DNA from 2 places in the Acidovorax sp. LjRoot194 genome. Region 1 is predicted to be linked to the other one. Evidence: predicted binding sites of a transcription regulator. Region 1 holds the regulator's gene; the other holds the start of a gene.
What was found. The regulator NrdR, encoded in region 1, represses ribonucleotide reductase genes. The targets are predictions, from matches to a motif close to CACNANATNTNGTG.

Region 1 (4,244 bases):
TGTCGGTGTCCGCAGGCTTTGCCTACCAGTTCGACCGGGCCCAGCCGCCCGGCGCGCGCGTCAGCCAGTTGGTGCTGCACGGAGTGCCGCTGCAGGACGACACCCCCGTGCGGGTGGTGATGAGCAGCTACCTGGACAGCGGCGGCGACAACTTCACCGTGCTGACCGAAGGCCGCGACCGCCTGGTGGGCGGGCTGGACCTGGATGCGCTCGAAGCGTACTTCCGCACGCAGAGCCCGGTGGCGGTGCCCGCCACAGACCGCATTCGGTCCGCCGCATCTACCGCACCGACAGCACCTGCCGCACCACCGGCGCGCTGAGGCGGGTGTCGGCTACCCCTTTCCAAGGCGCAGCGCGGCCAGCCAGCGCAGGGGGTTGAAGCCCGTCACCAGCCCGGTGGCCACCAGCACCAGCGCGCCGCCCCAGAGCATGCCGGGGCCCAGCGCCTCGCCCAGGAACACATGGCCCCAGGCCACGCCGAACAGCGGGATCATGAACGCCGAACTCATGGCCGCCACCGGCGACACCTGGGACAGCACGCGCAGGTTGAGCCAGTAGGCCAGGCCCGAGGTGAAAACGCCCATCACCACCACCGCCGCCACGGCACCGGTGGTAAAGCGTGCTTCGGGCAGGCTCCAGGCCGCGCCCGGCAGCAGCAGCACCAGCGCGGCGGCGTGGATGCCCGCCGCGATCGACAGGGGCGACATGCGCGTGGTGGCGCGCTTCATCCAGGTGGTGGAGATGCCATAGCAGGCCGACGCGACGATGCAACCCGCCGCAGCGATCAGCAGCGCGGGCGTGGGCTGCACCGGGCCCAGCTGCACGATCAGCGCCACGCCCGCAAAGCCGCACAGGCAGCCCAGCCACTTGCGCAGGCTCAGCGTGTCTTCCTTCATCCACGCAGCGGCCAGCACGCTGAACGGAACGGCCATGGTGTTGAGCAGCGAGCTGTAACCCGCTGGCAGATACAGGGCCGCCCACGAATACAGCAGAAAGGGCGCAGCGACCGTGAGCGTGCCCAGCCCCAGCAGCTCGCGCCAATGGCGCCACGGCCAGCGCTCGCCTGCCACGCGCATGATGCCGATCAGCGTGAGCGTGGCCAGGCCAATGCGCAGCGCCGCCATCACGTTGGGCCCGAGCACGGGGCTGGCGATGCGGATGAAGAGGAAGGAGGCGCCCCACAGGGCAGAGAGCAGCACCAGCTGCAGGAAGTGGCGGGATTTCACCGGGGGCATTGTCGGGCACTGCGCTGGGGCTGGCGGCACTGCTCAAGCGGTGGTTTGGGAAGAAAACGGGCTCTACCGCCCGACTGGTGAGCGCCAGTAGCTATTGAAAATATAGCAATTCAATGGTGGAGTGCGGTGTGCAAATAGCGGAGGTGCGACGCGACGTGCGGCATTCGACATGTAGTGGTCGATGTAGAAGCGATGCGCGCAACTGCCATGGGTACCGCTGCAGCAGGTGCAAGTTCCAAGGGGGCTTACAGCAGGGCGGGCCACCAGCAGCGGGTGGCCAGAGGCCGGTCAACAGGCGTACCAGACGGCTGAGGCCATCACAATAATGCCGCTATAAAAATAATAGCTACTGGCGCCCGTCAGATAAGCGGTAGCCGGTATTTTTGCCAATATTGTCGAAGAACAAGCCACGCCCAACCGGCCCGTGGTGAGCCAGTCGCGACTTACTTGCGGACCTCGTCCACCATCGCGCGGAAGTCGTCGATGTCCTCGAAGCTGCGGTACACGCTGGCAAAGCGGATGTACGCCACCTTGTCGAGCTTCTTGAGCTCGCGCATCACCAGCTCGCCGATGCGCGCGGACATGACTTCACGCTGGCCGAGGTTGAGCAGTTTTTCCTCGATGCGTTCGATGGCGCTGTCGATCTGCGTGGTGCTCACCGGGCGCTTGCGCAGCGCCAGGTTGAACGAGCCCTGCAGCTTGCCGCGCTCGTACTCGATGCGTCGGCCGTCCTTTTTCACGATGGCCGGGAAGCTGACTTCCGGCCGCTCGTAGGTCGTAAAGCGCTTGTCGCAGGCGCCGCACTGGCGGCGGCGCCGGATGAAGTCCCCGTCTTCAGACACCCGTGTTTCGACGACTTGCGTTTCGAGGTGGCTGCAGAAGGGGCACTTCATGGATGCGGATCAGCGTGATTTTTAACGGTAGACAGGGAAGCGGGCGGTCAGGGCGTTGACCTTCTCGCGCACGGCGGCGATGTTGGCTTCGTCGCGTGGGTTGTCCAGCACGTCGGCGATCAGGTTGGCCGTGATGCGTGCTTCTTCTTCCTTGAAGCCGCGCGTGGTCATGGCGGGGGTGCCAATGCGCACGCCGCTGGTCACCATCGGCTTTTCAGGGTCGTTGGGGATCGCGTTCTTGTTGATGGTCATGTGGGCGGCGCCCAGCACGGCCTCGGCTTCCTTGCCGGTGATGCCCTTGGCGCGCAGGTCGACCAGCATCACGTGGCTTTGCGTGCCGCCGGAGACGATGCGCAGGCCGCGTGCGGTCAGCGTCTCGGCCACCACCTTGGCGTTCTTCACCACCTGTTCCTGGTAGGCCTTGAAGTCGGGCTGCAGCGCTTCCTTGAAGGCCACGGCCTTGGCCGCGATCACGTGCATCAGCGGGCCGCCTTGCAGTCCGGGGAAGATGGCGCTGTTGATGGCCTTCTCGTGCTCGGCCTTCATCAGGATGATGCCGCCGCGCGGGCCGCGCAGGCTCTTGTGCGTGGTGCTGGTCACGACGTCGGCGTGGGGCACGGGGTTGGGGTACACACCCGCGGCGATCAGGCCGGCGTAGTGGGCCATGTCCACCATGAAGATCGCGCCCACGTCCTTGGCCACCTTGGCAAAGCGTGCAAAGTCGATGTGCAGGCTGTAGGCCGATGCACCGGCGATGATGAGCTTGGGTTTGGTTTCGTGGGCCTTCTTTTCCATCGCTTCGTAGTCGATGGCTTCGTTGGCGTCGAGCCCGTAGGAGACCACGTTGAACCACTTGCCCGACATGTTCAGCGGCATGCCGTGCGTCAGGTGGCCGCCTTCGGCCAGGCTCATGCCCATGATGGTGTCGCCGGGCTTGAGGAAGGCCAGGAACACGGCCTCGTTGGCAGACGCGCCGCAGTGAGGCTGCACGTTGGCTGCTTCGGCGCCGAAGATCTTCTTGACGCGGTCGATGGCCAGTTGCTCGGCCACGTCCACATGCTCGCAGCCACCGTAGTAGCGCTTGCCGGGGTAGCCTTCGGCGTACTTGTTGGTCAGCTGGGTGCCCTGCGCCCACATCACGGCGGGGGAGGCGTAGTTCTCGCTGGCGATCAGCTCGATGTGGTGCTCTTGGCGAGCGTTCTCGGCCTGGATGGCGGCAAAGACTTCGGGGTCGGCTTGTTCGACAAGAATATTGCGGTCGTACATTTTTTGGCAGTCCTATGAACTTGTGTCCCTTGAAACAAGGGCTGCCCAGGCGAACGGCTGAACGCGGCGGGCATGACACCCGTGCGGCACGCTCCCCAGTGGTTCACAAGAGGCCAGCCCTTGTCGGTTTCCACGTCAGCGGCAGTCCCGTACAGGAGCTGCGCCTATCGCCAGTTGCGTACCCCGCTAGTGTACTTGAGGTGAAGAGTCGGGTGGCATCGCCGGAGGGGGCAAGGTGCGATGCCCTGGCGCAAGAGCTATCGCAAGAAGCGCGCTGCGCGCAGCGCAGCCATCAAGAACCAGTGGCCTGCTATCACAGGTCGGCCAGCAGGGCCACCTTGTCGGCGCTCGGGGCCACGGGGGTCGTGGCGGGCGTGTTGGCGGCAGGCACCATCTGTGGTGTTGCCTGGGTCGACAGCATGGGCGGTGCCGTGGGCATGTTGCGGCCACCGGCCACCTGGCGCAGGCGGAAGTGTTCGGCCATCACCTTGGCGGCATAGCCACCGTCATCGGCCAGGTTGGCAGCACCCACGTAAAAACGCAGGCCGCCTTCCACCGAGCCAGCGCGGGCGATGCATTCCTGCAGCACCTTGACGCCCACGCGCAGATTGCTCACGGGGTCGAACGCGGCAAAGTGGCCACCGAAGTTCTGGTACTTGTCGGTGTGGATGTTGGTCATCACCTGCATCAGGCCCTGCGCGCCCACGGCGCTTTGCGCAAACGGGTTGAAGCTCGACTCGATGGCCATGATGGCCAGGATCAGCGTGGGGTCGATCTTGGCGCGGGCGCCGATGTCGTAGGCCTCGGCCACCAGCACGGCCAGCGGTTCGGGCGCCACGCGGTACTTCTT
Region 2 (4,244 bases), 2.6 Mb from region 1:
TCCTTCAAGTGCTGCAGCAGGTTGACCGAGCCGAGGTTGCACACGGCGGTTTCGGTGTCGCTGGTGTTCAGCGTGATCTCGGTGCACAGGTTGGACGAGTGCACCACGCCGGCGTGCTGCTGGGGCGAGCGCACGTTGCAGGCATCCTTGAAGGTGATCCAGGGATGCCCGGTCTCGAACAGCATGGTCAGCATCTTGCGCCACATGTCGGTGGCCTGCACCGTCTTGGACGGCTTGATCTCGCCGCGCGCAGCCTTTTGTTCGTAGGCCACGTAGGCCTTCTCGAAGGCGGTGCCGAACAGGTCGTGCAGGTCGGGCACGTCGGAAGGCGAGAACAGCGTCCAGGTGCCCTTTTCCATCACGCGGCGCATGAACAGGTCGGGAATCCAGTTGGCCGTATTCATGTCGTGCGTGCGGCGGCGGTCATCACCGGTGTTCTTGCGCAGCTCCAGGAACTCTTCGATATCCAGGTGCCACGTTTCCAGGTACGTGCACACGGCGCCCTTGCGCTTGCCGCCCTGGTTCACGGCCACGGCCGTGTCGTTGACCACCTTGAGAAAAGGAACCACGCCTTGGGATTCACCGTTCGTGCCCTTGATGTGCGAGCCGAGGGCGCGCACGCGGGTCCAGTCGTTGCCCAGACCGCCGGCAAACTTGGACAGCAGCGCGTTCTCCTTGATGGAGTCGTAGATGCCTTCCAGGTGGTCGGGCACGGTGGTCAGGTAGCACGAGGACAACTGCGAGCGCAGCGTGCCGCTGTTGAACAGCGTGGGCGTGCTGGACATGAAGTCGAAGCTCGAGAGGATCTCGTAGAACTCGATGGCGCGGGCTTCACGGTCGGCTTCGTTGAGCGACAGGCCCATGGCCACGCGCATGAAGAAGCACTGGGGCAGCTCGATGCGGGTCTTGCGCACGTGCAGGAAGTAGCGGTCGTAAAGCGTCTGCAGACCCAGATAGTCGAACTGCAGGTCGCGGTCGGCCTTGAGGGCGGCGCCCAGGCGGGCCAGGTCGAACGTCAGCAGGCGGGGGTCCAGCAGTTCGTTGTCCACGCCCTTCTGGATGAACTGGGGAAAGTATTCCAGGTACGCCTGGCCCATCGCGGACTGGGTCACTTCCTTATCCAGCACCTCGCGCACGATGGTGTGCAGCAGCAGGCGGGCGGTGGCGTAGGTGTAGTCGGGGTCTTTTTCGATCAGCGTGCGCGCGGCCAGGATGGAGGCCTTGTAGACCTCGTCCATCGGGACGCCGTCGTACAGGTTGCGCATGGTTTCCGCGACGATGGGGTCGGCCTTGATGTCGGCACCCAGGTTCACGCAGGCCGACTCGATCAGGCCCTGCAGGCGATTCAGGTCCAGCGCCACGCGCTTGTCGCCGTCGATCACATGCAGCAGCGGTGCAGCGGGCACGGCAGCCTGTTGCTCGGTGTGGCGCGCGCGCTCCTGCGTGCGGCGTTCGCGGTAGAGCACATAGGCGCGGGCGATTTCATGGTGCTCGCCGCGCATCAGGCCCAGCTCCACCTGGTCCTGCACGTCTTCAATGTGGAAGGTGCCGCCGGCAGGGCGCGAACGCACCAGCGCGCGCACGACGTTCTGCGTCAGCGTGTCCACGACTTCGCGCACGCTGGCAGAGGCTGCGCCCTGGGTGCCATGCACTGCCAGAAAGGCCTTCATCATCGCCACCGCGATTTTCTGGGGCTCGAAGGGCACCACCGCGCCGTTGCGGCGAATGATCTGGTAGTGCGGGAGCGATTGGGTGGCGGCCACTGGCGCTGCATGGGATGCAGGGGCATCGGCCGTGGCGGTGTGGGTGGTGACAGGCGTGTTCAAAGCAGCTTGCATGGGTGTCCTCTTCTATGGGCTGTCTGGGGTGTGATGCTCGGCTGGGAATGCAGCCGGGCCGGGAGAGCGGTGCGCAGGGCTTTTGTCTGGGCACACTATATATGGTGTGTCTCATGCGTTCAAGACACTACCGGTAGTGTATCGCGGTAAAACTGCCTCCAGGAGGACACGGCTTGTGCTAGGCATGCGAAGCGGGGGCTGGGCACCTCGTCGCAATCCATTGAAACGCGGGGATGTGGGGCAGACGACCCGCATGCCGACAGGCGTTGCGAGGGATTTTGCCGCCGAGGCCGCATGCTGCCTTGGGGTCGCCGGGCACTGCAACAATGTGCAAACGCACAAAGAAAAATCTTGGATGTGGCGCTGGGGCTGCAGTGATCAGCCCGGTGGTGGGTGGCTGGTCAGCGTGGTAGCAGGAAACCTGCGCAATGGCCAGCTGAGCGCATCCTGAAGGCGGCGCCAGTCGAACCCTGGCCCGGGATCTTGTTTGCGCCCCGGGGCGATGTGCTCGTGGCCGGCGATGTGCTCGATGGCATAGCGCTGCTCGATATCCCGGCACAGCTGGGCGAGCATGTGGTACTGCGCCGCCTCGAACTCCAGGCCTTCCAGGCCCTCCAGTTCGATGCCGATGGAGTCGTCGTTGCACTGGCTGCGGCCGCGGTAGGCAGACTGGCCGGCATGCCAGGCGCGCTGGTCGCAGCTCACGAATTGCCAGAGCGCGCCGGTGCGCTCTATGAAAAAGTGCGACGACACCGCCAGGCCGCGGATGCTTTGAAAGTACGGATGGGCATCCCAGTCGAGTGCATTGGTGAACAGTTCCTGCACCTTGCCGGTGCCGTATTCACCCGGCGGAAGGCTGATGGAGTGCACCACGATCAGGTCGATGGCCTGCTCGCCCTGTACCGGGCGCTCCCCGTAGTTCGGCGAGGGGAGCCGGTGTGCCCGCTGGTACCAGCCGCCGTCCCAAAGTGGGCCCGAGTCGTCCTGCTCGGCTTCAACCGATCTCGTCATTCGCATCCTGGTCGTTGGGCGCGGCAATGTTCAGGCGTGCGATGCGGTAGCGGATCTGGCGCAGGCTGATACCCAGGCGCGCCGCGGTGGCTGTGCGGTTGAAGCCGGCCTCGCGCAGGGCCCGGATGAGGATGTCGCGTTCTTGCTGGTCCAGCCAGGCCTGCAGGTCGCTGGGCAGTGGCACCGAACTGCCTGGGTTGGGGTGGGCCGCCGCAGCGGGGCCTTGCGCGGAAGTGGGCGCGTCGCCTGCAGAGCCTGCCGAGGCGCTGGTGGCGAGCGCTGCCTGCGGCGGCATGGGCCGCGCACCCGATGCGTCGTACGGCAGCGCCGGCCCGTCCACATGGAGCTCCTCTCCATCACTGAGCGCCACCGCGCGGTGCAACAAGTTTTCCAGCTCACGCACGTTGCCAGTCAGGGGATGCGCTGCAATGGCGGCCAGCGCCTGCTCGGTCAGCCGTGGCACGGCCATGCCCGATTCCTGGGCGATGCGTGCCAGCAGGGCCACGCACAGCGCGGGCAGGTCTTCGCGCCGCTCTCGCAGGGGCGGGATCACGATCTCGATCACGTTCAGCCGGTAGTACAGATCCTGCCGGAAGCGGCCCGACTGCACGTCGGCAGCCAGGTCGCGGTGCGTGGCGCTGACGACGCGCACGTCCACGGTTTCTTCCTGCGTGGAGCCCAGCGGCCGCACGCTGCGCTCCTGGATCGCACGCAGCAGCTTGGACTGCATGGCCAGGGGGAGGTCGCCGATCTCGTCGAGAAACAGTGTGCCCCCCCGCGCCGCCTGAAAGTAGCCATCGCGATCCTGCGAGGCGCCGGTGTAGGATCCCTTGCGCGCGCCGAAGAACTCGGCCTCCAGCAAGTTTTCGGGGATGGCGCCGCAATTGACAGCCACGAGCGGGCCATCGGCGCGCTGGCTGCTGGCGTGCAGCGCCTGCGCCACCAGTTCCTTGCCGGTGCCCGATTCGCCATGGATCAGCACAGGCGCCATGCCGCGGGCCACCTTGGCCACTCGCTGTTTGACGTTGCGGATGGCCATGGACTCTCCCACCATCCGCTCCAGGGCCGGGGTCGATCCGGCCAGGTCCACGGCCGCCGAGGCCGCACTTTTGTTCTGGTTGCCGCCACTGCGCGCTGCGCGTGGGGCCGGCACGCCGCCCGTGCCCTGGATGGCCGATGCCACCACCGACCGAAACTGCTTGAGGTCCACCGGCTTGGTCAGGTAGTCGAAAGCCCCGGCGCGCAGGGCCTCGACCGCGTTCTCGGCAGAGCCGTAGGCCGTCATCACCACGCAGCGCTCCTTGCGCTGCTGCTCGCGCAGGTCCTGCAGCAGCTCCATGCCGAACCCGTCGGGCAAGCGCATGTCGGTGATGACCGCATCGAAGCGATGGGCCT

Region 2: ACSQ3N_RS21685 (ribonucleoside-diphosphate reductase subunit alpha) is a predicted target of NrdR. The motif match lies at 1,932-1,945, and genes of this name have one in related genera.

Annotation. Positions count from the first base shown of each region.
Region 1 is NZ_CAXUQB020000001.1:2,171,861-2,176,104, forward strand. Features, by position in the region: gene ACSQ3N_RS09835 (bifunctional metallophosphatase/5'-nucleotidase) at 1-320, shown strand, start outside; gene ACSQ3N_RS09840 (DMT family transporter) at 333-1,235, opposite strand; gene nrdR (transcriptional regulator NrdR) at 1,679-2,128, opposite strand; gene glyA (serine hydroxymethyltransferase) at 2,150-3,394, opposite strand; ZMP/ZTP riboswitch at 3,431-3,582, opposite strand; gene ACSQ3N_RS09855 (lytic transglycosylase domain-containing protein) at 3,708-4,244, opposite strand, start outside.
Region 2 is NZ_CAXUQB020000001.1:4,775,528-4,779,771, reverse strand. Features, by position in the region: gene ACSQ3N_RS21685 (ribonucleoside-diphosphate reductase subunit alpha) at 1-1,838, opposite strand, end outside; gene ampD (1,6-anhydro-N-acetylmuramyl-L-alanine amidase AmpD) at 2,217-2,849, opposite strand; gene ACSQ3N_RS21675 (sigma-54-dependent transcriptional regulator) at 2,833-4,244, opposite strand, start outside.